2 regions of the Pseudoalteromonas sp. MMG024 genome follow, and region 2 is predicted to be linked to the other one. Evidence: predicted binding sites of a transcription regulator. Region 2 holds the regulator's gene; the other holds the start of a gene.

Region 1 (12,249 bases), on a different contig from region 2:
ATCGTGATCACTATATTGCTGATCCTGACTTTATCGACGTACCTGTTGCGCAAATGTTGGATAAAAACTATCTACAAGAGCGTAGTAAACTAATTAGTGAAAAAGACATGGGCAGGGCGCAACCGGGTGAGTTTGCACCAGACTGGTCTGTCGCGCAGGTTAATTACGAGCAACCATCAACGTCTCATGTGTCAATTGTAGATAGCGCGGGTAATGCGGTTTCAATGACAACATCAATTGAAATGGGTTTTGGCTCAGCGTTAATGGTGAATGGTTACCTGCTTAATAACCAACTTACTGATTTTACCTTCAATCCTAAGATTGACGGTAAACCTGTGGCTAATCGTGTTGAGCCGAATAAGCGTCCGCGTTCTTCAATGTCGCCGGTTATGGTGTTTAATCATGACGGTAGTTTAAAAATGGTTATTGGTTCGCCGGGTGGTTCACGCATTATCAATTATGTAGCCAAAGCACTTGTTGGCGTACTTGATTTTGGTTTAACGCCACAACAAGCGATTGCGCTTGCCAACATTACTAACCGTAACCGTGTGACGACACTTGAAAAAGGTAGTAGCGTAACACGTTATAAAGCAGCGCTTGAAGCACGCGGTCACAAAGTCGTTATTCGCGATTTAAATTCGGGTATTCACGCGGTAATGATTGAGGGTAATAAACTTATTGGTGCTGCCGATCCGCGCCGTGAAGGCATAGCACTCGGAGAATAACCTGAGGCAAAGTAAATAGATTGATAGCAATACGTTAAACTTGGTTAATTTGAGGCAAGAACCATTGCTTTAACGTGTTGCTACTCAGATAATGTTTTCAATTATTCGTTATTTATCTTATAGTTTTGCATTTTTAAACTTTAGTCTAATAATTAAAGCTATTACAACACACCACCAAGAATACAATGACAGAACACACACATAAAAATTATTTGTACATCCCTTATGCTGGGCCGACGCTAATTGAAACACCGCTATTAAATAAGGGCAGTGCTTTTAGCCAGCGCGAACGCGAACAGTTTAACTTAGCGGGTTTATTGCCGCCAATTTTTGAATCAATCGAAGAACAAGTTGAGCGTTGTTATCAGCAGTACAAAAGCTTCACTAATAACTTAAATAAGCACATTTATTTACGTGCCATTCACGACACTAACGAGACCTTGTTCTTCCGTTTAGTGCGTGATCACTTAGAAGAAATGATGCCGATTATTTATACCCCAACAGTAGGTGAGGCGTGTGAGCGTTTTTCTGATATTTATCGTAAACACCGCGGTTTATTTATTTCGTATGAAGACCGTCATAGTATCGACGATATTTTACGTAACGCCACTAAAGGTAAAGTAAAAGTAATCGTAGTTACTGACGGTGAGCGTATTCTTGGTTTAGGTGACCAAGGTATTGGTGGTATGGGTATTCCTATTGGTAAATTATCACTTTATACTGCTGTAGGCGGCATTAGCCCAGCCTATACATTACCGGTAATGCTTGATGTGGGTACCAATAACCAAGCGCTACTGGATGATCCTATGTATATGGGTCGTCGTCATAAGCGTATTTCTCAAGAACAATACGACGAGTTTTTAGAGCTATTTATTAACGCAGTTAAACGCCGTTGGCCAAATGTTATGTTGCAGTTTGAAGACTTTGCACAACCAAACGCAATGCCGTTATTACAACGTTACCGTGACCGCATTTGTAGCTTTAACGATGATATTCAAGGCACAGCTTCGGTTACCGTAGGTTCATTATTAGCTGCGTGTCGTGTTAAAGGTGAAGCACTGTCTGCACAAAAAGTGGTATTTGTTGGCGCCGGCTCTGCAGGCTGCGGGATTGCCGAGCAAATTATTGCGCAAATGGTAAGTGAAGGTATTAGTGAAGCGCAGGCGCGTTCGCAAATCTTTATGGTTGACCGTTTTGGGTTATTAACCGAAGGTATGGGCGATTTACGTGACTTCCAACAAGTATTAACACAGAAAAAAGACGCCATTAGCGATTGGAATTACAGTGGCGATTATGCATCCTTGCTTGATGTAATGAACTGCGCAAAACCAAATATTTTAATTGGTGTATCGGGTCAACCAGGTCTATTTACTGAGCAGGTAATTAAGGCAATGCACCAAGGTAGTCAGCAGCCGATTATTTTCCCGCTAAGTAACCCTATCAAACAAGTTGAAGCGATGCCTGAAGACGTGATTGCGTGGACCAACGGTGAGGCAATTGTGGCAACGGGTAGCCCATTTGAACCAGTTACCTTTAATGGCAAAGAGCACATTATTCCACAGTGTAACAATAGTTATATTTTCCCAGGCATTGGCCTAGGTGTAGTTGCAGTGGGTGCCAAGCGTATTACTGACGAAATGCTGATGATAGCGAGTGAAACCCTTGCCGCAGAATCGCCAAGAGCAAATACAGGTGAAGGTAGCTTGTTACCGCCGCTAACCAAAGTAGAATCGCTTTCTAAAAAGATTGCGTTTAACGTTGCGAAAAAAGCCATTGAACAAGGCGTGGCGCTTGAGATTTCAGACGAAAAATTAGCGAGTCTAATTGAAAAAAACTACTGGTTACCTGAATATCGTGATTATAAGCGCGTAAGCATTTAGGTTTATCGTGTGATAATAAAAAGCCCTGCAAATATTCAGGGCTTTTTAGTTTAAAAATGATACTTAACTAGTAAATTGACATTGTTTTCGTCAACACCACGTATACCAAATTTATCAAGCCAATAAACGTATTCGATACCTAGGTATAATTTTGAATCGATATTTAAATGTGGAGCAACATCATATTTTAACTGCGACGTGAAGTTCATCTGTGCGTCGCTGTTGTCTCTGCTTGTTGCATAATCAATAAAACCATCATAATAAAGCGGGCCAATTGGTAAACCCCATGTAACGGTTGTTTGGTAGTTATTATCACCATGCTCATTGTTACGGTAGTATAGGTTTACATTGAAAAAATCAAAGTAGGGCACATCAAAGCCAGCACCTACACCGTATAAGTAGTTTGTTAAGCTTGAACCAAAACCATCATGGGATGAAAACGCGCCGTACTCAATTGTAGTGGCAACGTAAAGCGCTTTAACGGGGTTGTTTTTAAACTCGGTAATTTTAAAGCGTGGCGAAAATTCGCCGTAGGTTTCTTTATCACCATTAGCAGATTCCAGACGGTCAACAAAAGTAAAGCTGTCTCCCCAGCTTGTAACCGCAAAGTGCTCTAGCGTTACGATTTGTTTTTTATTGTCGCCCACTTCATAGTTATTACCGTTTAAGTAACTCACACTAAAGTCAGAGAAATGTGTTTTTGCAGAAACCGTTGTTGAAAGACAAAGCGCTGCGAGTGATACAAGGTGTGTTGTTATTTTCACAAAAGCCTCAGGTAGGGTTTTATTATAAATTTAATAGAATTTTAGCAGATTGTAGGAATGTTTCAGATAACTATCATTGATTTAGCGGCTAACAGGTTAAACAATAACCCTTTGTGATATGGCAACATGCCGTTTGATGACGTTTATATTGATGATTTCTCGGTAAGTTACTTATAATACAGGTAGACAATAAAAAAGGGCGTGTTAATACGCCCTTTTTGTTGGTATTTTCTCGGGTATTAGAAATAAACGCGTAGGCCTAACTGTACGTTACGGCCTGGTAATGGTGCGATATCTTTAATAAACGATGTATGGCTGAACGCAAGTTCGTCTGTAATATTTTGCACTTTTGCAAATACAAACGAATCTGTGTTTAACACATCAAGGTTATACTTCGCAGATACATCAAACAATGTGTAGCTGTCGGTGTGAGTTTCGTGTGCGCCTAACTTGTCTTGCTCGAAGTAATGCGTAGCAGCAAAGTTTACTTGCAATGCACGCCAGTCATACTCAGCCTCAAAACCTAATTTATTTTGTGGGAAACGCGGTAAATATTCCGAAGAGTCTTTAACATCGTTGCGAATATGATCACCAATTAATTTTACTAGCAGTTGATCATTTACTTGGTAGTGAACATCAAACTCAATACCGTATAAATCAACATCTGCATATTGATATTGGAAAACACGTGTCGCTTCATCTTCGTCGTGACCATGCGATAGATACTCATCCATAGAAAGCATTTCGTCATGGTGCGCATCAATTACTAAGCCTGTATCTTGCTGGAAATAGAAGTTATCAATCTGATTATAAAAAGCGTTTATAGTATAGCCAAAATTACCATTGAACTTACGTAGTGTAAGATCGATATTATTTGATGTTTCGCTTTCAACGTTTTCTGGCTCAAAGTGAATTTCACCGTCTTCAATTTCATAGCCTAAACCAAGGTCATAGGTGCTGGTTGCGATATGCAAACCATTTGATAGCAGCTCAGCCGCACTTGGCGCACGTTCTGAATGACCGAGGGAAAGTGCTACTGAATGACCTTCTTTGAAATTCCAGATAGTACCTGCAGATAAGCTTACGCTATCGAATTCACCAACATATGCGTATTCTTCACCGTGATGTTCCTCTTCATCATGCGCTTCATGATCGTGTTCGTCATGACCAAGGTGAATTTCTGGTGCATCGATTTCTGTGTTTTCAAAACGACCACCCAATTCAACGCGAAAATCACCGAACGTTTTCTCTTCTAAAACGAAAAGTGCATGCTGTGTCGTATCGCTGTGTGGCGTAAATGCTTCTGCACCATCAGCGCCGTAATCCGAATCATAATAGTGGTAACCTACAACACCGTGCCAACCTAACAGGTTATGTTCGGCGGTTGCACGCAACTCTTTCGATTCATTGGTAAATACTGTGCCTTCCATGCCTTCTTCAATTTCGGCATGGCGGTAATCGGTATAACCAAGTTTTACATCAAAACGCTCAATCATAGAATCATGTAGGCTATAAGTGAAACGCGCTTGATAACGGTCTTGAGTTAATCGAGCGAATACATCGCCATGTTCTTCGTGTTCATCTTCATGCCCATGGTCTTCTTCTTCGTGTTCATGTCCATGATCATGGTCGTGGTGTGCATGAGAGTGACCTGGAATACCGTAGTCTGATTCAATCTTGCCATAAGATACACCAACGACTAGGTGTTCGTTCACATAGCTTGTGCCTAAATTGAATGCAGTTGTGTCAATAAAACTGTTTTCAATTGAGTCTAATACTTCTTCGTCATGCTCATCTGCGTGGTCTTCGCCTTCATGTTCTTCTTCGTGCTCTTCATGATGCGCTTCAAACTTTGGTACTTCAGTATCTTCAGTTTTACGTTTTAAACCATCTAGATGGAAATTAAAGCCATTATCTCCACCATTTAGCACAAATGCTGCTGTATTACCTTCGTTAACGGTATCGTGTTTATATTCAACAGCACCTTCTAACGACTCGTAGTTAGTTGTCGGAATGCGGCCATCAACCACATTAACAACACCACCAATTGCGCCTGAACCATACAGCAATGTTGCTGGGCCACGCAGTACTTCAATTTGATCTGCGCTCAGTGTTTCGTTGGTGTTTGCGTGATCAGGGCCTACGCGCGATGCGTCACTACTTTCTAAACCATTTTGCATAACGCGTACACGTGGGCCATCTAAACCTCGAATAACAGGTGAAGACGCGACAGAACTAAAATATGTTTGGCTAACACCCGGCAGTCTATTTAGGGTTTCACCAAGTGTATTAGATGATTTATCTTTGAGCTCGTCTCCCGCAAGCACTGCTACAGGAGAGGCCATCTCAAGGTTACTTTTGTGAAGCGCTGAAGCATATACAGTGATCGCTTCAATTGATGATTTTTCTAGTACAAAATTGATTGTTTGAGCTTCGTTTTTAACGCTAATGCGTTTGTCTAGAAAACCATCTTTACTGAAATGTAACTGGCTATCTGCATCCAGTTCAATTTGATATTGACCTGCATTATTGGTTGTAACAGTTTTTTCTTTACCATGAACATGCACTGCAACACCAGCAATTGGCTTGCCTGAATTATCAGTCAATTGTCCTGAAATCTGTGCAGCGTGTGAGCTAAGAGGGAATACTACGCTTAGCACTGCCAAGCTAATGAGAGATTTTTTCATAACGAATACTTCAGTAAGATTAAAAAATTACGTGTTATGTGATACTGTAACATCATCGCACGTACAAATAAATAAATTGTTATATCATTACATATATTAATTGTTTCTAATTACGAAATTATTACGGTGATATACAGAAAGGGGAGTAGGCAGCTTTAAAACTTTGGAATGTCTATTTCTATATCTTCAAGTGGTGTTGCGCAACACAATAAAATCTCACCTTTACGAACAAATGCCAACGGTTCCTGTTGGTAGTCGACTTTGCCACTGACTAGCTTACAGCGGCAGGCACCACAAAACCCTTCACGGCAGTGAAATTGTGTTTGGATTTTATTTTTTTCTAAGAAGGTGAGTAGATTTGGCTGATCAGAGTCGAATTCAAGACTCTGATCAGTATTTACAACAGTAACTTTGCTCATCAAAGATCAAAGTCACCAAAGTCAGAAGCATTTACTTCTGAATCAATTTGACCGACAAGGTAAGAACTAATTTCAGCTTCTTGTGGTGCTACCTGTACGTTATCTGAAACTAACCACGCGTTGATCCAAGGAATTGGGTTTGAGCTGGTTTCAAATACAGTTGGTAAACCAACAGCTGCCATACGTACATTTGTGATGTATTCAACATATTGGCAAAGAATGTCTTTGTTTAAGCCAATCATTGAGCCGTCTTTGAATAAGTATTCTGCCCATTCTTTTTCTTGCTCTGCTGCCTTGGTGAACATCGCAATCGATTCTTCGCGGCATTGCGCTGCAACAATCGCCATTTCAGGATCGTCATCACCTTCTTGCATAATGTTTAGAATGTGCTGTGTACCTGATAAGTGAAGGGCTTCATCACGTGCGATAAGCTTGATGATTTTCGCATTACCTTCCATCAATTCACGCTCTGCAAACGCAAACGAACAAGCAAAACTAACATAGAAGCGAATAGCTTCTAAAATGTTTACTGACATGATGCAAAGGTAAAGTTTCTTTTTAAGATCGAATAAGTTGATCTTAACTTCTTCACCATTGATTTGGTGTTTGCCTTCACCGTATTGGTTGTAAATCGTCGTTAAGCTGATTAGTTCATCGTAATAACGCGTTACTTCTTCTGCGCGCTCTGCAATTTTTTCATTGGTAACAATGTCGTCAAAAATCATTTCTGGCTGTTTTGTTACGTTGCGAATAATGTGGGTGTATGAACGGCTGTGAATCGTTTCACTGAACGCCCACGTTTCAATCCAAGTTTCAAGTTCTGGAATTGATACGATAGGGAGTAACGCAACATTTGGTGAACGACCTTGTACACTATCAAGTAATGTTTGGTATTTTAAGTTGCTCAAGAAAATGTGCTTTTCGTGTTCTGGTAAACCTTCAAAGTCGATGCGGTCTTTACTCACGTCAACTTCTTCTGGACGCCAAAAGAATGAAAGTTGCTTTTCAATTAGCTTTTCAAAAATAGGGTGCTTTTGCTGATCATAGCGCGAAACATTAACAGTTTGTCCAAAGAACATTGGTTCTTTTAGTTGGTCATTATGCTCGCGACTAAATGTTGAATACGACATATTATTATTAACTCTAGAGAAAACAAACTAGCGGGCAAAGAGTGTATCTTGCCCGCTGGGATTTAGATTTTACACGCGCCGCCTGCACAGCCATCATCTTCAGGCTCTGGCTTAAGCTCGTCCTGTGAATCCGATGCACCATCACGGGTGTTGTGGTAGTAAAGTGTTTTAACACCAAGTTTGTATGCAGTCAGTAAATCCTTAAGCAATAGCTTCATTGGAACTTTACCGCCTTCAAACTTATTTGGATCATAATTCGTGTTAGCAGAAATGGTTTGGTCGATAAACTTCTGCATAATACCCACTAATTGTAAGTAACCATCGTTGCTTGGAATATCCCAAAGTAACTCGTATGCATCTTGTAAACGTTCGTACTCTGGAACAACTTGCTTTAAGATACCGTCTTTACTCGCTTTAACACTGATGTGTCCACGCGGTGGCTCAATACCATTGGTTGCGTTAGAGATTTGCGATGACGTTTCTGATGGCATTAGCGCAGATAATGTTGAGTTACGCATACCGTGTTTAACAATACTTTCGCGTAAGCCATCCCAATCAAGGTGCAATTGCTCATTACATACTGTATCAAGATCTTTCTTGTAGGTATCAATTGGCATAATGCCTTTTGCGTACGTTGTTTCGTTAAACTTAGGACATGCGCCTTTTTCTTTAGCAAGTTCATTTGATGCTTTCATTAAGTAATATTGAATTGCTTCAAATGTACGGTGAGTTAACGCGTTTGCAGAACCGTCTGAATACTTAACACCGTTTTTAGCAAGGTAATAAGCGTAGTTAATTACACCAATACCTAACGTACGACGACCCATAGTTGCGTTATATGCAGCCGGTACAGGGTAATCTTGATAATCGAGTAAGTTGTCTAGTGCACGTACAGCAAGTTCTGCTAATTCGTCTAATTCATCAAGTGATTTAATCGCACCAAGGTTGAACGCAGAAAGCGTACACAATGCAATTTCACCTTCTTCGTCCATTACGTGTTTTAATGGCTTAGTAGGAAGCGCAATTTCTAGACACAGGTTAGACTGACGAATTGGTGCTACTTTTGAATCAAACGGGCTATGTGTATTTGTGTGGTCTACGTTTTGTAGGTAAATACGACCTGTGCTTGCACGCTCTTGAGCAAACATAGAGAATAATTCAATCGCTTTAATACGTTTTTTACGAATTGATTCATCTTGTTCGTATTGTAAGTATAAGCGCTCGAACTCATCTTGATCTTCAAAGAACGCATCGTAAAGACCAGGCACATCTGACGGGCTAAACAGTGTGATGTAATCGTCTTTAATTAAGCGCGAATACATTACTTTGTTAAACTGAACGCCGTAATCTAAATGACGAACACGGTTGTCATCAACACCACGGTTGTTTTTAAGCACCAGTAGATTTTCAACTTCTAAGTGCCATAACGGATAGAATAGTGTTGCTGCGCCACCACGCACACCGCCTTGTGAACAGCTTTTAACTGCCGTTTGGAAGTGCTTGTAGAAAGGAATACAGCCAGTGTGGAATGCTTCACCGCTGCGAATTGGGCTACCTAGTGCGCGAATTCGGCCCGCATTGATACCAATACCAGCACGTTGGCTTACGTATTTTACAATCGACGATGACGTTGCATTAATTGAATCTAGGCTATCGTCACATTCAATCAGTACGCATGAACTGAATTGACGCGTAGGAGTACGCACACCCGCCATAATTGGCGTAGGCAATGAGATCTTAAACGTCGATGTTGCGTCATAAAAACGTTTTACATAGTCTAAACGCGTGTCTTTCGGATATTTTGAGAATAGACATGCTGCAACTAAAATATAAAGGAACTGCGCGCTTTCATAAATCTCACCGGTAACACGGTTTTGCACAAGGTATTTACCTTCTAACTGCTTAACGGCAGCATAGCTGAAAGTAAGATCGCGAGAATGATCAATATACGCGTCAAGCTCTTCGATTTCCTGCAGGCTATAGTCGGCAAGTAGATGTGGATCATACTTGTTCATTTCAACCATCTTAACCATATGATCATACAGTTTAGGTGGCTCAAATTTACCATAGGCTTTCTTACGCAAATGGAAAATTGCCAAACGCGCAGCAAGATACTGATAATCTGGTGTTTCTTTCGAAATTAGATCTGCAGCAGCTTTGATAATGGTTTCGTGAATATCTTCTGTACGGATACCGTCGTAAAACTGAATATGTGATTTTAGTTCTACTTGCGATACAGATACGTTATTTAGGCCTTCTGCTGCCCATGCAATAACGCGGTGAATTTTGTCTAGGTCAAGCGGTTCCTTGCGACCGTCACGTTTACTGACTGAAAGCTCTTGGTTCATAGTTATGCCTGCAATTTCCTTCAAACGAGCAAAAAATTTTTATTATGTCGAAATATTAAAGTGGACTTTTGTCCTATTATTTAAGCGCACGGCTCAGGCGAAATTACCACTAGTGCTCGTTTTTCGCTTAGCTACTAGATATGGTGTCGCCATCACAGATGATCACAAGATAGAGGGGTATGCGTCTTTTTTCAAGGCCTAGAAAAGCGAGATAATTTGTGATCAATTTTTTACTAACTAGTCTGTTAGCATCCACTAACTTGTTAAGTAAAGTGTGTTTAGTCTATGTGAAAAAACAACGAAAAAAATACGATAAAAAAAAATATTTAAAATTTATTTGTTGCAAATTCACAAGGTATTGTTTTTGGGTCCGAGATTAAAATAACCACAATATCTAGTGGTTAATTTTCATCATGACAACTAGATATATGGTTAAGCAGTGAGCAGGCGTTAGTGAAGCTAAAGTCAGATTGCCAGCTTGAAACAGGGTTGCCATTTAAATATCCCCAAAGCGCCGAAGCTGTTTTCATTCCCGCAGATTTGCCAGCAATGATATCGCGCTCATCGTCACCGATATAAATGCAACACTTAGGATCAACCTTCATTAATTCACAGCTGTAAAGCAAAGGATCAGGGTAGGGCTTGGCGCGTTCAAGTGTGTCACCCGATACAATATTTTTGCAGTTTGCAAATTGTGTTATTTGCGTAACAAGGGGGTTAGTTAGGTGCTTTGGTTTATTTGTCACAATCGACCAAGGAACTGCGTGCTCATCTAAAAACGTAATTAGTGGCACAATACCTTGGTAAAAACTGCTTTTACACCATAAATTGTTTGCGTAAAAGGTAAGAAACGCCTCTTTTAATCGCGCTTGTTCGTCGTTAGACAGATTTTGCCATTCATCACCAAAACCAAGTTTGAGTAATGCAAGCGTACCGTTAGAGGCCTGGGTACGATATGCCTCTGCACTTACCGTCGGTTTATTATGTTTGGCTAACACAAAGTTAAGCGCAGCACCTAAATCATCCGCACTGTCGATTAAGGTGCCATCTAAGTCAAACAATACTGCTTGATACATTTTATGCTAACTTTTCAAAATGGATCATATAGTTAACTGACACATCATTGGTTAAACTATATGTTTGGCCAAGCGGATTGTAACTTAACCCTTTCATAATGCGCGCTTTAAGGCCGTATTTTTCAGCCCAATTAATCAAAGTCGCAGGCTTGATGAATTTGTCGTGGTCGTGCGTGCCTTTTGGCACAATCTTAAGTAAGTGCTCGGCACCAACAATGGCAAATAAATATCCTTTAAGTGTTTTATTAAGCGTTGACATAAATACATGACCACCGGGCTTCACCAATGTTGCTAATGATGCGATTACAGATTCAGGATCTGGTACGTGTTCAAGCATTTCCATACAAGTAACAACATCAAATTGCTGAGGGTTTTGCTCGGCAAACGCTTCAGCGGTCACTTTTTCATAATTAAGGGAAACGCCGACTTCTAATGCATGTAATTTAGCAACATTTAAGGGCTCTTCTCCCATATCAATACCCGTCACTTGCGCGCCTAGCTTAGCCATGCTTTCAGCTAATATACCGCCACCGCAGCCAACGTCTAATACATTTTTTGAGAAAATACCTTGGCTATATAAGTTAATAAAGTCTAAACGAAGCGGGTTTATTTCGTGTAGCGGTTTAAATTCACCATTAAGGTCCCACCAACGGTCGGCCATGGCTTCAAATTTTGCAATTTCACTTGCATCTACATTTTGTTGAACGGTCATAAAAAGCATCCAGAGTGATTTGAGGGCATTATAAAGGGATTTTTTATAAAAAGACTACTGCTTACAACCTGTAAATAATGATTTTTTGTGTTAGCATGCTTTGGTTATAAAAATAATAACTGAATTAATACACGATTGAAGGAAGAGAAATCGGATGACAGATCTCGCCAATGAAATCCTTCCAATCAATATTGAAGATGAATTAAAAAATTCATACCTCGATTATGCCATGAGCGTAATTGTAGGACGTGCGCTTCCTGATGTACGAGATGGTTTAAAACCAGTTCATCGCCGCGTACTTTTCGCAATGAATGAACTCAATAATGATTGGAACAAACCTTATAAAAAGTCTGCACGTGTTGTAGGTGACGTAATCGGTAAATATCACCCACACGGTGATAGTGCGGTTTACGATACGATAGTACGTATGGCTCAGCCGTTCTCACTTCGTTATTTATTAGTTGATGGTCAAGGTAACTTCGGTTCGGTAGACGGCGACAGCGCTGCT
Region 2 (12,249 bases):
CTTCAGAAAGGGCTTCTTCAACTGTTTCACGTACTGTTTTGTTTTCGTCTAGTACAGGTTCCTGTGGTAGGTAACCAATTTTTGTATCAGGGAACGCGCGCGCTTCACCTTCAAACTCGGTATCAACACCCGCCATAATACGAAGCAAGGTAGATTTACCTGCACCGTTTAAACCAAGCACACCAATTTTTGCGCCAGGGAAAAATGAAAGCGAGATATCTTTTAAAATAGTACGCTTTGGCGGCACTACTTTACTTACACGATGCATCGTGTAGATAAACTTATCCGGTAAAGGCATGAATAATCCTATAGTGATTTTAATAATGTAATTGCTGCATATTGTAGTGTGATAAATGGGGGCATTCAATGTCGTAGTAGATTTAAAATGTCATTCTGTTAAGTTAAGGTAAAGTCACATAAAAATAATAGTAATTGCTTACCTATGCCGGCGCTTAATAAAACCTCTCTTTATCTTTTATTTTGTTCAATATTGATGAGTTTTGAACTGAGTGCGTCGAATCAGCCAAAAATAGGCTTAGTACTCGGTGGTGGCGGCGCCAAAGGCGGCGCGCACATTGGCGTGTTAAAGGTACTTGAAGCGAATAATGTCAAAGTTGATTATATCGCCGGTACTAGCATTGGCGCTTATGTTGCAGGTATGTATGCCTTGGGATATTCAGCAAGTGAAATTGAAAAATTTATGCTTAATGAAGATTGGAACCAAGGCTATTCAGATGATATTCCAAGAGAAGTATTACGTTATCGCGATAAAGAGCTACGCGATAAGTATAATCTACAGCTGAATTTTGGTATTCGTGACGGTGCATTGCGTTCATCTAAAGGTTTGCTTGTCGGCCAAAGTATGAGCCGTTTATTGCGAAACTCCACGCGTTCAGTGCATTTGTTTGATGATTTTGACCAGCTGGCAATCCCGTATCGCGCAATTGCGACCGATTTATCGACCAGTGAAGCCGTGGTTATTTCATCTGGTAGTATTGCTGAAGCAATGCAAGCGTCGGCTTCGGTCCCCGGGGCTGTGCAGCCGACCGAAATAGATGGTCGCTTGCTGGTTGATGGTGGCATCGCCAATAATTTGCCGGTTGATGTAGTAAAAGAGATGGGCGCAGATATCGTTATAGCCGTAGATATAGGTGCATCACTTGCTCAGTCGAATGAGTTCACATCAACCATGGAAGTACTTGGCCAGCTTTCTACCATTTTGACCAATGCCTCAACACAATGGCAAAAACGTTTACTAAGTGAAAAGGACATCTATATACGCCCCGACATTGATGACTTAAGCACCACTGACTGGGCTGATTTAGAAGAGTCGTTAGTACGCGGCCTTGCCGCTGCAAAAATCGCGGAACCAAAACTACAAACCTTAGCTATTTCACCGAGTGCATTTGAGGCTTATCAAGTTGCTAAACGCGAGCGTAGCCAAGTGTGGTTTCAGCCAATTTATAACCCAGTACTTGCGATTTCGTTGGATAATTTGTCAGACGTTAATAATAAATTGATACTCAAACACTTTTCGATTAACCCCGGAGACACTCCGTCTGAGCATGATGTGCAGCAGGCGGTAAACCGCGTTTATGCGCTCAATGAATTTGAGCGCGTTGAAACCGAGTTTAAAGATACCGAACAAGGGCGGGTGTTAGTATTAAAAACAATTGGTAAATCGTGGGGGCCAAACTATTTAGATTTTGGCGCTAATTATCAAAGTGACGTGACAGTAAACTCGGTGCTCTCAATTGATATGGCGTTTACGCGCAGTAATATTAATCGCTATGGGGGGCTTTGGCGCAATGAGATTTCGCTAGGTTTTGAAGAGTATATCGCGACCGAATTTTATCAACCACTAAACGCAGAAGGTGACTATTATGCGAGTGCTCGCCTTGCGTTTATCAAAGATAGATACAAGCTACAAACAGTAACGCAAGCGTTCTTCGATTTGGAAAAAAATCACCTGCGCGGTAATTTGGCGCTTGGTTACAACATTAATAACTTTTGGCGATTTGAGTTTGGCACAATACGTGATGTTGGCGAACTTGAACAAAAATCATTGATTAATGATAAATTCCCCTTTGATCAAACGGGTTTTTACAGCAGTTTGATGTATGACACCTTAGATAGCATTAGCTTTCCAACCCAAGGTAATCGACTACGTGTTTATTATGGGCGTTTTAAAGAAGCGTACGACGATCGCCTTGATCCAATCGACAGTCGCTATGCCAGTAAATACAAAATTGATTGGCGCGGCGCTTTTTCTATTCGCCACCACGGCTTAGTTGGCACAGCATCGTATACCAGTTATGAATCAGACGGTACATTTACCGTTAACACTGAGCGCTTGGGCGGATTTTTAAACTTATCGGGTTATGGCAAAAACGTGTTAAACGGTCCTAAGAAAGCGTTTGGCGCAGTAATTTATCAATACGATTTAGGTCGCGATATGCTTAACATGACCAGCATGCCACTTTACCTTGGTGTGAGTGCTGAAGTAGGCAATGTGTGGGATATTCAACAAAGTGTCGATTTATCTGAGCTTATTTTTGCTAGCAGCTTGTTTGTTGGCACCGATACACGCTTTGGCCCAGCTGCATTTGGTTTTGGTGCAACCGATGATGGCGAATCCAGCTTTTTTGTCTCATTAGGCAAACACTGGTAGTTGTATAATTAAATTTAATGAATGGTTTGTTTTATATTTTAAATATTTATATTTCGATTTGAAAATATCATTAAAAATACACTGTGAAAAATTTTCAATCCCTGTTTAAATAACTTCACATATACAAAGTAGGCAAGGGCGCTTTTTAAGCGTACAATACGCCCTTTATCCCACAACCATCTTCTATTTAGGAGTAACCATGTTAGAACGTAGCATGAATATCTCGGATTTTGATCCAGAACTATTTGGCGCAATGGAAAACGAAAAGCAGCGTCAAGAAGAGCACATCGAACTTATCGCGTCTGAAAACTACTGTAGCCCGCGTGTACTTGAAGCACAAGGTTCTCAGTTAACTAACAAATACGCGGAAGGTTACCCTTACAAGCGTTACTACGGTGGTTGTGAGCACGTTGATGTTGTTGAGCAATTAGCAATTGATCGCGCTAACGAATTATTCGGTACAGATTACGCAAACGTGCAACCGCACGCAGGTTCACAAGCAAACGCGGCAGTATTCCAAGCGTTACTTCAGCCGGGCGACACTGTTTTAGGTATGAGCCTTGCACACGGCGGTCACCTAACTCACGGTTCACACGTAAACTTCTCAGGTAAAACGTACAACGCAGTTCAGTACGGGCTAAACGAAGAAACTGGCGAAATTGACTATGCACAAGTTGAAGCGCTAGCACTAGAGCACAAGCCTAAAATGATCATCGGTGGTTTCTCAGCATACTCAGGTATTGTTGATTGGGCTAAATTCCGTGAAATCGCAGACAAAGTAGGTGCTTACCTGCTAGTTGATATGGCACACGTTGCCGGCCTTGTTGCTGCAGGCGTTTACCCAAGCCCAGTACCATTTGCACACGTGGTTACGACAACAACACACAAAACACTAGCGGGTCCTCGTGGTGGCTTAATCGTGTCTAACTGTGGTGACGAAGATATTTACAAAAAGTTAAACTCTGCGGTATTCCCAGGTGGTCAAGGTGGTCCTTTATGTCATGTAATCGCTGCTAAAGCGGTTGCATTTAAAGAAGCACTAGAGCCTGAGTTCAAAGCATACCAAACACAAGTTGTTAAGAATGCACAAGCTATGGTTGAAGTATTCAAAGCACGTGGCTACGACGTTGTTTCTGGTAAAACAGACAACCACCTATTCTTACTTGATTTAATCAACAAAGATATCACAGGTAAAGATGCTGATGCAGCACTTGGTAATGCTTACATTACAGTTAACAAAAACTCAGTACCAAACGACCCACGTTCTCCGTTTGTAACGTCTGGTCTACGTATCGGTTCTCCTGCAATCACGCGTCGTGGTTTTAAAGAAGCAGAAGCAAAAGAGTTAACTGGCTGGATCTGTGATGTTCTAGACAACATCGAAGATACAAAAGTACAAGATGAAGTACGTGAGAAAGTAAAAGCAATTTGTGCGAAACACCCTGTTTACGCATAATGTTTTCTCATTGTTAACATGATATGATAAGGCCGCTTTTTTTGCGGCCTTTTTTCTTTCGAGAGTTGTTTATGCATTGTCCTTTTTGTACAGCCAATGACACCAAAGTTATCGATTCACGCTTAGTAGGTGGTGGTCATCAGGTTCGCCGTCGTCGCGAATGTAATGAATGTCACGAACGTTTTACTACCTTTGAAGGTGCTGAGCTTGTTATGCCACGTGTAATCAAGCAAGACGGCAGCCGAGAACCGTTTAATGAAGACAAACTTCGCAATGGTTTGCATCGTGCGCTAGAAAAACGCCCTGTCAGTACAGAACAAGTAGAAGAAGTAGTACACCAAATTAAATCGCAACTGCGTGCAACAGGTGAGCGCGAAGTTGATAGTAAAACGGTCGGCGAATTTATTATGGAAGCGCTGAAAAAGCTCGATAAAGTTGCTTACGTACGTTTTGCTTCTGTTTACCGCTCATTTGAAGACATTAAAGAATTTGGCGAAGAAATCGCACGCTTAGGTGAGTAATTAGATGCACAACAATCGCTTTTCTGAATGTGATCACAAATATATGGCGCGCGCCATCGAGCTTGCAAAACGCGGTCGATTTACCACCACGCCTAACCCCAACGTAGGTTGCGTTTTAGTTAAAGATAATCAAATCATCGGTGAGGGTTTTCATATTCAAGCGGGTGGCCCTCATGCCGAAGTGCATGCACTGAAAATGGCTGGCGATAACGCCAAAGGCGCAACTGCTTATGTTACGCTAGAACCGTGTTCGCATTATGGCCGCACGCCGCCATGTGCTGAAGGTCTTATTAAAGCAGGCGTTAGCCGTGTTGTCGCTGCAATGGTTGATCCAAATCCAGAAGTTGCAGGTCGCGGCTTAAAAATGCTCGAAGATGCCGGAGTCGAAACCGATTTTGGCTTATTAAACGATGAAGCCGAAGCGCTCAATTTGGGCTTTTTAAAACGCATGCGCACCAACTTGCCTTATGTGCGTTGTAAATTAGCGGCAAGCCTTGATGGCAAAACGGCGCTTGAAAATGGTGAAAGTAAATGGATTACCAGCAGTGAATCGCGCCGCGCTGTGCAAGATTTACGCGCAGAAAGTTGTGCAGTACTGTCAGGGGCTGATACCGTTATTATCGATAATGCGAAATTAAATGTCCGCCCTGATGAATTGACAGATACTGATGCAAAACACAGTACTCGCCAGCCAATACGCGTGATTATTGATTCGCAAAACCGACTAACGCCGGATCTCGCGTTATTTCAGCAACCATCTAAAATAATTATTGCACGTACAACACTTGATAAATCGCACACTTGGCCGCATTTTGTTGAACAAGTAGTGGTTGAGCAAAATAATAGCAAAGTAGATTTATACGCTTTATTGTCATTATTAGCCGAGCGCGGCGTTAACTTAGTATTGTTAGAAGCGGGCGCAACCTTGGCAGGTAAAATGTTTGAACAACAGCTGGTCGATGAACTTGTTCTGTTTATGGCGCCTAAATTGATGGGGCACAGTAGTAAGAGCTTGATTAACTTGCCAACATTTACAACCATGTCTCAAGTCCCTGAACTTGAAATAAACACACTCAAGCAAGTTGGACAGGATATCTGTCTACATGCATTAGTAAAAAGAAATTAATATGTTTACAGGCATTATAGAAGCAACCGGAAACGTTGCGGCAATTGAAATGATTGCTGGCGACATGCGCGTTACCATTAACTCAGGCAAACTTGATTTGGCTGATGTTAAATTAGGCGACAGCATCGCAACCAATGGCGTATGTCTAACGGTTATTGCTTTAACAGGCCACGGCTATGTAGCCGATGTATCAAAAGAAACCCTATCGTTAACCAACTTTGAAAACTACCAAGTTGGGCAAACCGTTAACCTTGAAAAAGCGTTAATGCCACAATCGCGTTTAGGCGGTCATTTAGTTTCTGGGCATATAGACGGTATTGCAACCATAACCCGTATTGAAACCAATGCCCGTGCAACCGATTATTGGCTGTGTGCACCAGCGCAATTACTCAAGTACATTCCGTATAAAGGCTCGGTTTGCATTGATGGCATTAGCCTTACCGTAAACGAAATAAACGACAACGAATTTAAGCTAACTATTGTGCCACACACAGCAGGCGAAACCACGATTAGTGGCTTTAAAGTAGGTAGCAAAGTGAATTTAGAAGTGGATCAGCTCGCACGTTATTTAGAGCGTTTAATGATGCCACAGCAAGATGCAAAACCAACCAGTTCTCTCACTCATGAGCTTCTAGCGCAAGCTGGCTTTATGAATCGATAACCAGTCGCAAGCAAAGGTAACAAAATGGGCTTACACACTGCAGCAGAAATTATTGAAGATATCCGTCTAGGCAAAATGGTCATTCTGATGGATGACGAAGACCGTGAAAATGAAGGCGACTTAATTATGGCATCTGAGCACATCAGTGCCGATGCAATTAACTTTATGGCGACACATGGCCGTGGTTTGATTTGTTTAACGCTAACACAAGAGCGTTGCCAGCAACTTAACTTACCACTAATGGTGAGCAATAACGGCGCACAATTTTCTACTAATTTTACCATGTCGATTGAAGCGGCAAAGGGTGTAACAACGGGTATTTCAGCAGCAGACCGTGCACGCACAGTACAAGCTGCAGTGGCAAAAGGTGCAGTACCTGAAGATATCGTACAGCCAGGTCACATTTTTCCAATTATGGCGCAACCGGGTGGTGTACTGACTCGTGCAGGACACACAGAAGCCGGTTGTGATTTAGCGCGCTTAGCAGGCTGCGAACCATCTTCAGTAATCGTTGAAATACTAAATCCAGATGGCACCATGGCGCGCCGCCCAGACTTAGAAATTTTTGCTAAAGAGCACGGTTTAAAAATGGGTACCATTGCGGATTTAATTGAATACCGCAACTTAAATGAAGCGACTATTGAGCGTGTAGCAGAATGTAAATTGCCAACTGAACACGGTGAGTTTGACCTAGTGACGTATAAAGACACAATTGACGGTCAACTTCATTACGCAATGAAAAAGGGTGGCGTAAAAGAAGATGACGCAACCTTAGTACGTGTTCACTTACAAAGTACGTTTAACGATATTTTATTGTCAGATCGCGCATCCGATCGCAGCTGGACACTGTCAGGTGCAATGAAATACATCGCCGAAAATAACGGTGTATTAGTTATTTTAGCGAAACACGAAAACCCAGAAGAACTTGAGCACTTGTTTAAAGCGTTTGAAGCACAAGACAAAGGTGAAAGCCCGAGCGTGCGCAAGTTCCAAGGTACATCGCGCACCGTAGGTGTAGGCTCACAAATTTTGGCTGATTTAGGCATTCATAAAATGCGCTTAATGAGCATGCCGAAGAAGTACCATGCGATTTCAGGTTTTGGCTTAGAAGTAGTTGAATACGTTGAGCCGCAATAGGCTCAACCATAAGCCTAAAAATAAGCCTAAAAAAATTTAATTTAGTATGATAAAATCCGCGCCTTTGCGATTGCGCGATAAATGAATTAGCCAAAGAGAAGGGCATAAAATGAAAGTGATTGAAGGTAAATTAAACGCTCAAGGGAAAAAGTTTGCTATCGTTATTTCTCGCTTTAACGATTTCATTGGTAAAAGCTTACTTGATGGTGCAGTTGATACCTTAAAGCGTATTGGTGATGTAAATGACGACGATATTACCGTTGTTTATGTGCCGGGTGCTGTAGAGCTTCCTTTAGCAGCTAAGCGCATCGCAGCAAAGAAAGAATTTGATGCAATCATTTCACTTGGTGTGATTATTCGTGGTGGTACGCCGCACTTTGACTTAGTTGCTAATGAGTCAAACAAAGGCCTAGCAAGCGTATCGCTAGACTACGATATTCCTGTAGCGTTTGGTGTTTTAACAACTGAAAACATCGAGCAAGCAATTGAGCGTGCGGGCACCAAAATGGGCAACAAAGGTGGCGAAGCTGCTTTAGGTGCGCTAGAAATGGTTAACCTGTTAGAACAAATTTAAGGGTACTTAATGAAACCAGCAGCTAGACGTAAAGCCCGTAAACTGGCGTTACAAGCAATTTATTCATGGCAAGTAAGCGGTAATCCGGTTGCAGATATCGAACAACAAATGCTTGTTGAAAACGATGTAAGCAAAATTGATGTGGATTATTTTAAAGACTTAGCACGTGGTGTTGCAGTCAATCATAAGGCACTAGATGAAGCTGTTACGCCGCATTTAGATCGTCCTTTTGAAGAAATCGATTTAATCGAGAAAGCGATTTTGCGTCTGTCTTGTTATGAACTTAAGTTCCGCGAAGACGTACCTTATAAAGTTGCTATCAATGAAGGTATTGAGCTGGCAAAACTATTTGCTGCTGACGATAGCCATAAGTTTGTGAATGGGGTGCTAGATAAGACCCAGAATCAGCTTAGAAAGAAATAATTGGAGAGCCGGCTTTAGGCCGGCTTTTTTGTGCATGCAAGAATTTGAATTAATCTCTCACTTTTTCAAAGGCCGCGGTGTCGCACGTAAAGATGTCTCATTGAGCATTGGTGATGATGCAGCACTGATAAACGTTCCTGAAAACTGTCAATTAGCCGTGACCACAGACACCCTTGTTGAAGGTGTTCACTTTTTTAAAGATATCGACCCAAAAGCACTGGGTTACAGAGCGCTTGCCGTAAACTTAAGTGATTTAGCTGCAATGGGCGCAGAGCCTGCGTGGATTTCTGTGGCGCTTACGCTGCCAAACGCCGAGACAAAATGGCTTGAGCAGTTTACCCAAGGAATGCATGAAATTGCTGAGTACTATAATGTGCAAATTGTCGGTGGTGACACCACACAAGGTCCATTAACCATTAGTATTTGTGCCAAAGGTTTTGTGCCAAATGGCAGTGCGTTAACACGCAGTGGTGCAAAAAATGGTGATTGGGTGTTTGTTACAGGGTCTTTAGGTGATGCTGGGCTCGCAATTGATAGCAAGTATGGCAAAGTATCACTTACTGAGCAGCAGTTTGCCAATGCCAATAAAGCGTTTGATTACCCCACACCACAAGTGGCAGCAGGGCAAATGTTACGTGGCAAAGCAACCAGTTGTATCGATATTTCGGATGGCTTAATTGCCGATCTCGGCCATATTTGTCAGATGTCGGGCGTTGGCGCAAAATTGTTTGCTGAAAATATTCCATTAGCAGCAACAATTAAAGACGTATTGCCATTAGAGTCAGCGCTTAATTATGCCTTAACCTATGGTGATGAATATCAGCTGCTATTCACGTTACCGGAAGAACGTCGTACCACAGTTGAAATGACGCTCAAACAGTATGGCGTTGCTCTGTCGTGTATCGGTCAAATCAACAATAATGTTGGCAAGGTTGAATTGACGCTTGAAGGTAAACCGTTAACATTAACGCAATGTGGCTTTGAGCACTTTAATGCAGAATAATCGGAGTGTGCGTGGCACAATTTAACTTAAAAAAATTTACACATTTCTGTGCGCTGGGTTTTGGCTTAGGACTGGCGCCTAAAGCACCTGGCACTTTTGGTACCTTAGCGGCAATACCGTTTATTTTCCTTACCATGATGGCGCCGCTGTGGCTACAGTTGGTTGTTGCGATTGCAATTTGCGCTATTGGTATTTGGTTTTGTGACGTTGCAAGTCGCGATGCTGGCGTACATGATCATCCTGCCATTGTTTGGGATGAAGTGGCGGGTTTTTATATCACCATGATTGGCGCAGCGATTTCATGGCAAACCTTACTGGTTGGCTTTATCTTATTCCGCTTTTTCGATATTGTTAAACCTTGGCCGATCACACTGCTCGATAAACACGTAAAAGGTGGCTTTGGCATTATGGTTGACGATATTCTGGCAGGGATATTTTCACTTATATGTTTACAGCTAGTTGTTTATTACGGGCTAATTTAATAATGAGATAAACCGTGCTGTTTCGCTTAATATTGTTATTTACAGTTGTATTACTTAGTACACTCAAACCGACATACGCTTCGCTTGATGACTATGTGGTGAAACAGTGGCATATTCAGCATGGGCTTGCATCACAATCACTCAAAAACATTGTACAAGACCAACAAGGTTACTTGTGGATTGGCTCCCAGTTTGGCTTGAGTCGTTTCGACGGTAATCGCTTTACTAATTTTAATGTTAATAACAGTGATTTTTTGCCAAGCAATGCAATTAACAGTTTGCTTATCGATAACGACGGCTTTTTATGGATTGGCACTGATAACGGGCTAGTAAAGTTTAGCCCAAGTGAGCTGACATCAGAGCGCTTTAGTTTAAACGGCCCAGTACGTGATATCGCACAAGATAACAACGGCCGTATCTGGATTGCATCGAACAGTCTTTACCTTTACTCCAACCAAAAACTCAATACCATTTCTCAGCTGCTTGGTGTAAGTGACACCAATAATAACTTTAGCAATAAACGAAATGCCTTAGTGAAACTGATTGGTGAAGTGCGCAAAATGGCACTCTCGCCTGACGGCATTTGGCTGATTAACGACCGTTTTTTACTGCATTTACAAAGTTTAGCGAATGAAACTACCGGTAAAATCCGCTTTGAAATTACCGAACGTATTTCATTGCCACAGCGCTTAGCACAATCGGTTTTATACGACCTAGCGTGGCTGGAAGGGGACTTATTTATTGCCTCTGAAGTTGGCGCTTACTTTCTCGATATTGACCAAGAGTTAAGACCTTTTTCATTACCCTATGCCAATAACGCCACAGTATATAAATTTATGTACGATTCAGATGGTTCATTGTGGGTTTCGACTAAAGGGCGATTATTGTATCGCGACAGCAGTGGTATTTGGCAGTGGATTGAGCAATCAGACCTTGAACAAACGGTTTGGTTTTCCGATATTTTCAGAGGGCAAGACGACATAATTTGGCTTGCAAGTTTAACCGAAGGATTGTGGCAAGCGCGTCCTAGCCAAGTAAAACGTCATCGCGATAGTAAAGGCTTAAATCAATCGGTTACTACGCTGAAGTATGGAGAAGATCAGCGTTTATGGTTAGCTACTAAAAACGGTATTGGTTATTTAGATGAAAGTGGTTTATTTAACGTAGAAATTGCGGCTGCAAAACTCGGTGGTTTGACCGTTCATGATTTACATTTTCAGGGCTCGCGTTTATTTATCGCAACCAACCGTGGGGCCTTTGTTTACGATGGTAAAGAATTACTTAAGCTTGATGCCGCAACCTTGCGTGCAACAGCCGTGTTTGCTATCGAAAGTGCAGAGCAAGGCGGCGTTTGGCTAGCCACAGATCGTGGTTTATATCGTTTGGCCTTTAACGGTTTACGCTCGTTTGTTTATAATTCGTTTCTTGATAGTAAATACATTACTTTTATCGATGAGCAAAATGGCAAAGGTTACTTAGGCACCTCGCGCGGCGCTTATTTTTTCAGTGAGCGTGGTATCGAGCGTTTAGCCATGGGCAGCGCATTAGCTGAATCAAATATCAGTTTTATTCTTCCCGTTGAAAATAGGCTGTTTGTTGCAACGCAAAATAATGGCTTGTTTTATCGCAGTGAAAAAGGCGTTTGGCGTCAGTTAGATGTATCTAACGGCTTGCCTTACGGACCTATTTTAAGTTTGCATTTTGATCAAGTCCTGAATTATTTGTGGGTGAGCACGAGCAAAGGTGTGTATCGCTTGCCGCTTAAACAGTTTGAAGAAGGTATTCACTCGTTAGAAGTTGAACAGGTTATCTCGCCTTACAACAAACAGCTTGATGGCAAAACCAGTCAGTGTTGTTCGGGTAATGCGCTTGGTGCAATTGCCCGTGTTGGTTCGAGCTTATGGTATCCAAGTAAATCTGGTTTGGTTGAAATTCCAACCAATATTCGGCTGTTTAGTGAAAGTGATATTCGTCCGATTATTGAAACGGTCACGGCCGATAACGGTGGCGAGAAAAATACCTATTCAGTACCTGAGGTCGATACCCTTACATTGAAAACAGAGGAACGAAATTTAACACTGGGTTATACCGCAATTAATTTCCAAACTGCTTCTGAAATCGATTTTCGCTATCGCCTTGTAGGTCTTGATGGGGTTTGGCGTGAAGCAAATAATAGCCGTGAAGCAAACTATGCT

Evidence for each region. Region 2 encodes NrdR, which represses ribonucleotide reductase genes. Its sites were predicted from a motif close to AAACACNANATNTNGTGTTT; they were not measured.
Region 1: a site for NrdR is predicted at 10,083-10,102, ahead of nrdA (class 1a ribonucleoside-diphosphate reductase subunit alpha). Genes of this name have one in related genera too.

What each region holds. Positions count from the first base shown of each region.
Region 1 is NZ_JAKFZO010000001.1:367,944-380,192, reverse strand. Features, by position in the region: gene ggt (gamma-glutamyltransferase) at 1-725, shown strand, start outside; gene L1068_RS01775 (NAD-dependent malic enzyme) at 911-2,605, shown strand; gene L1068_RS01770 (nucleoside-binding protein) at 2,656-3,369, opposite strand; gene L1068_RS01765 (TonB-dependent receptor) at 3,609-6,056, opposite strand; gene yfaE (class I ribonucleotide reductase maintenance protein YfaE) at 6,212-6,475, opposite strand; gene nrdB (class Ia ribonucleoside-diphosphate reductase subunit beta) at 6,475-7,605, opposite strand; gene nrdA (class 1a ribonucleoside-diphosphate reductase subunit alpha) at 7,668-9,953, opposite strand; gene L1068_RS01745 (HAD-IA family hydrolase) at 10,355-11,029, opposite strand; gene ubiG (bifunctional 2-polyprenyl-6-hydroxyphenol methylase/3-demethylubiquinol 3-O-methyltransferase UbiG) at 11,031-11,741, opposite strand; gene gyrA (DNA gyrase subunit A) at 11,896-12,249, shown strand, end outside.
Region 2 is NZ_JAKFZO010000007.1:25,109-37,357, reverse strand. Features, by position in the region: gene ettA (energy-dependent translational throttle protein EttA) at 1-298, opposite strand, end outside; gene L1068_RS08110 (patatin-like phospholipase family protein) at 494-2,671, shown strand; gene glyA (serine hydroxymethyltransferase) at 2,871-4,127, shown strand; gene nrdR (transcriptional regulator NrdR) at 4,199-4,648, shown strand; gene ribD (bifunctional diaminohydroxyphosphoribosylaminopyrimidine deaminase/5-amino-6-(5-phosphoribosylamino)uracil reductase RibD) at 4,653-5,774, shown strand; gene L1068_RS08090 (riboflavin synthase) at 5,776-6,435, shown strand; gene ribBA (bifunctional 3,4-dihydroxy-2-butanone-4-phosphate synthase/GTP cyclohydrolase II) at 6,460-7,572, shown strand; gene ribE (6,7-dimethyl-8-ribityllumazine synthase) at 7,682-8,146, shown strand; gene nusB (transcription antitermination factor NusB) at 8,156-8,569, shown strand; gene thiL (thiamine-phosphate kinase) at 8,604-9,572, shown strand; gene L1068_RS08065 (phosphatidylglycerophosphatase A) at 9,584-10,054, shown strand; gene L1068_RS08060 (diguanylate cyclase) at 10,069-12,249, shown strand, end outside.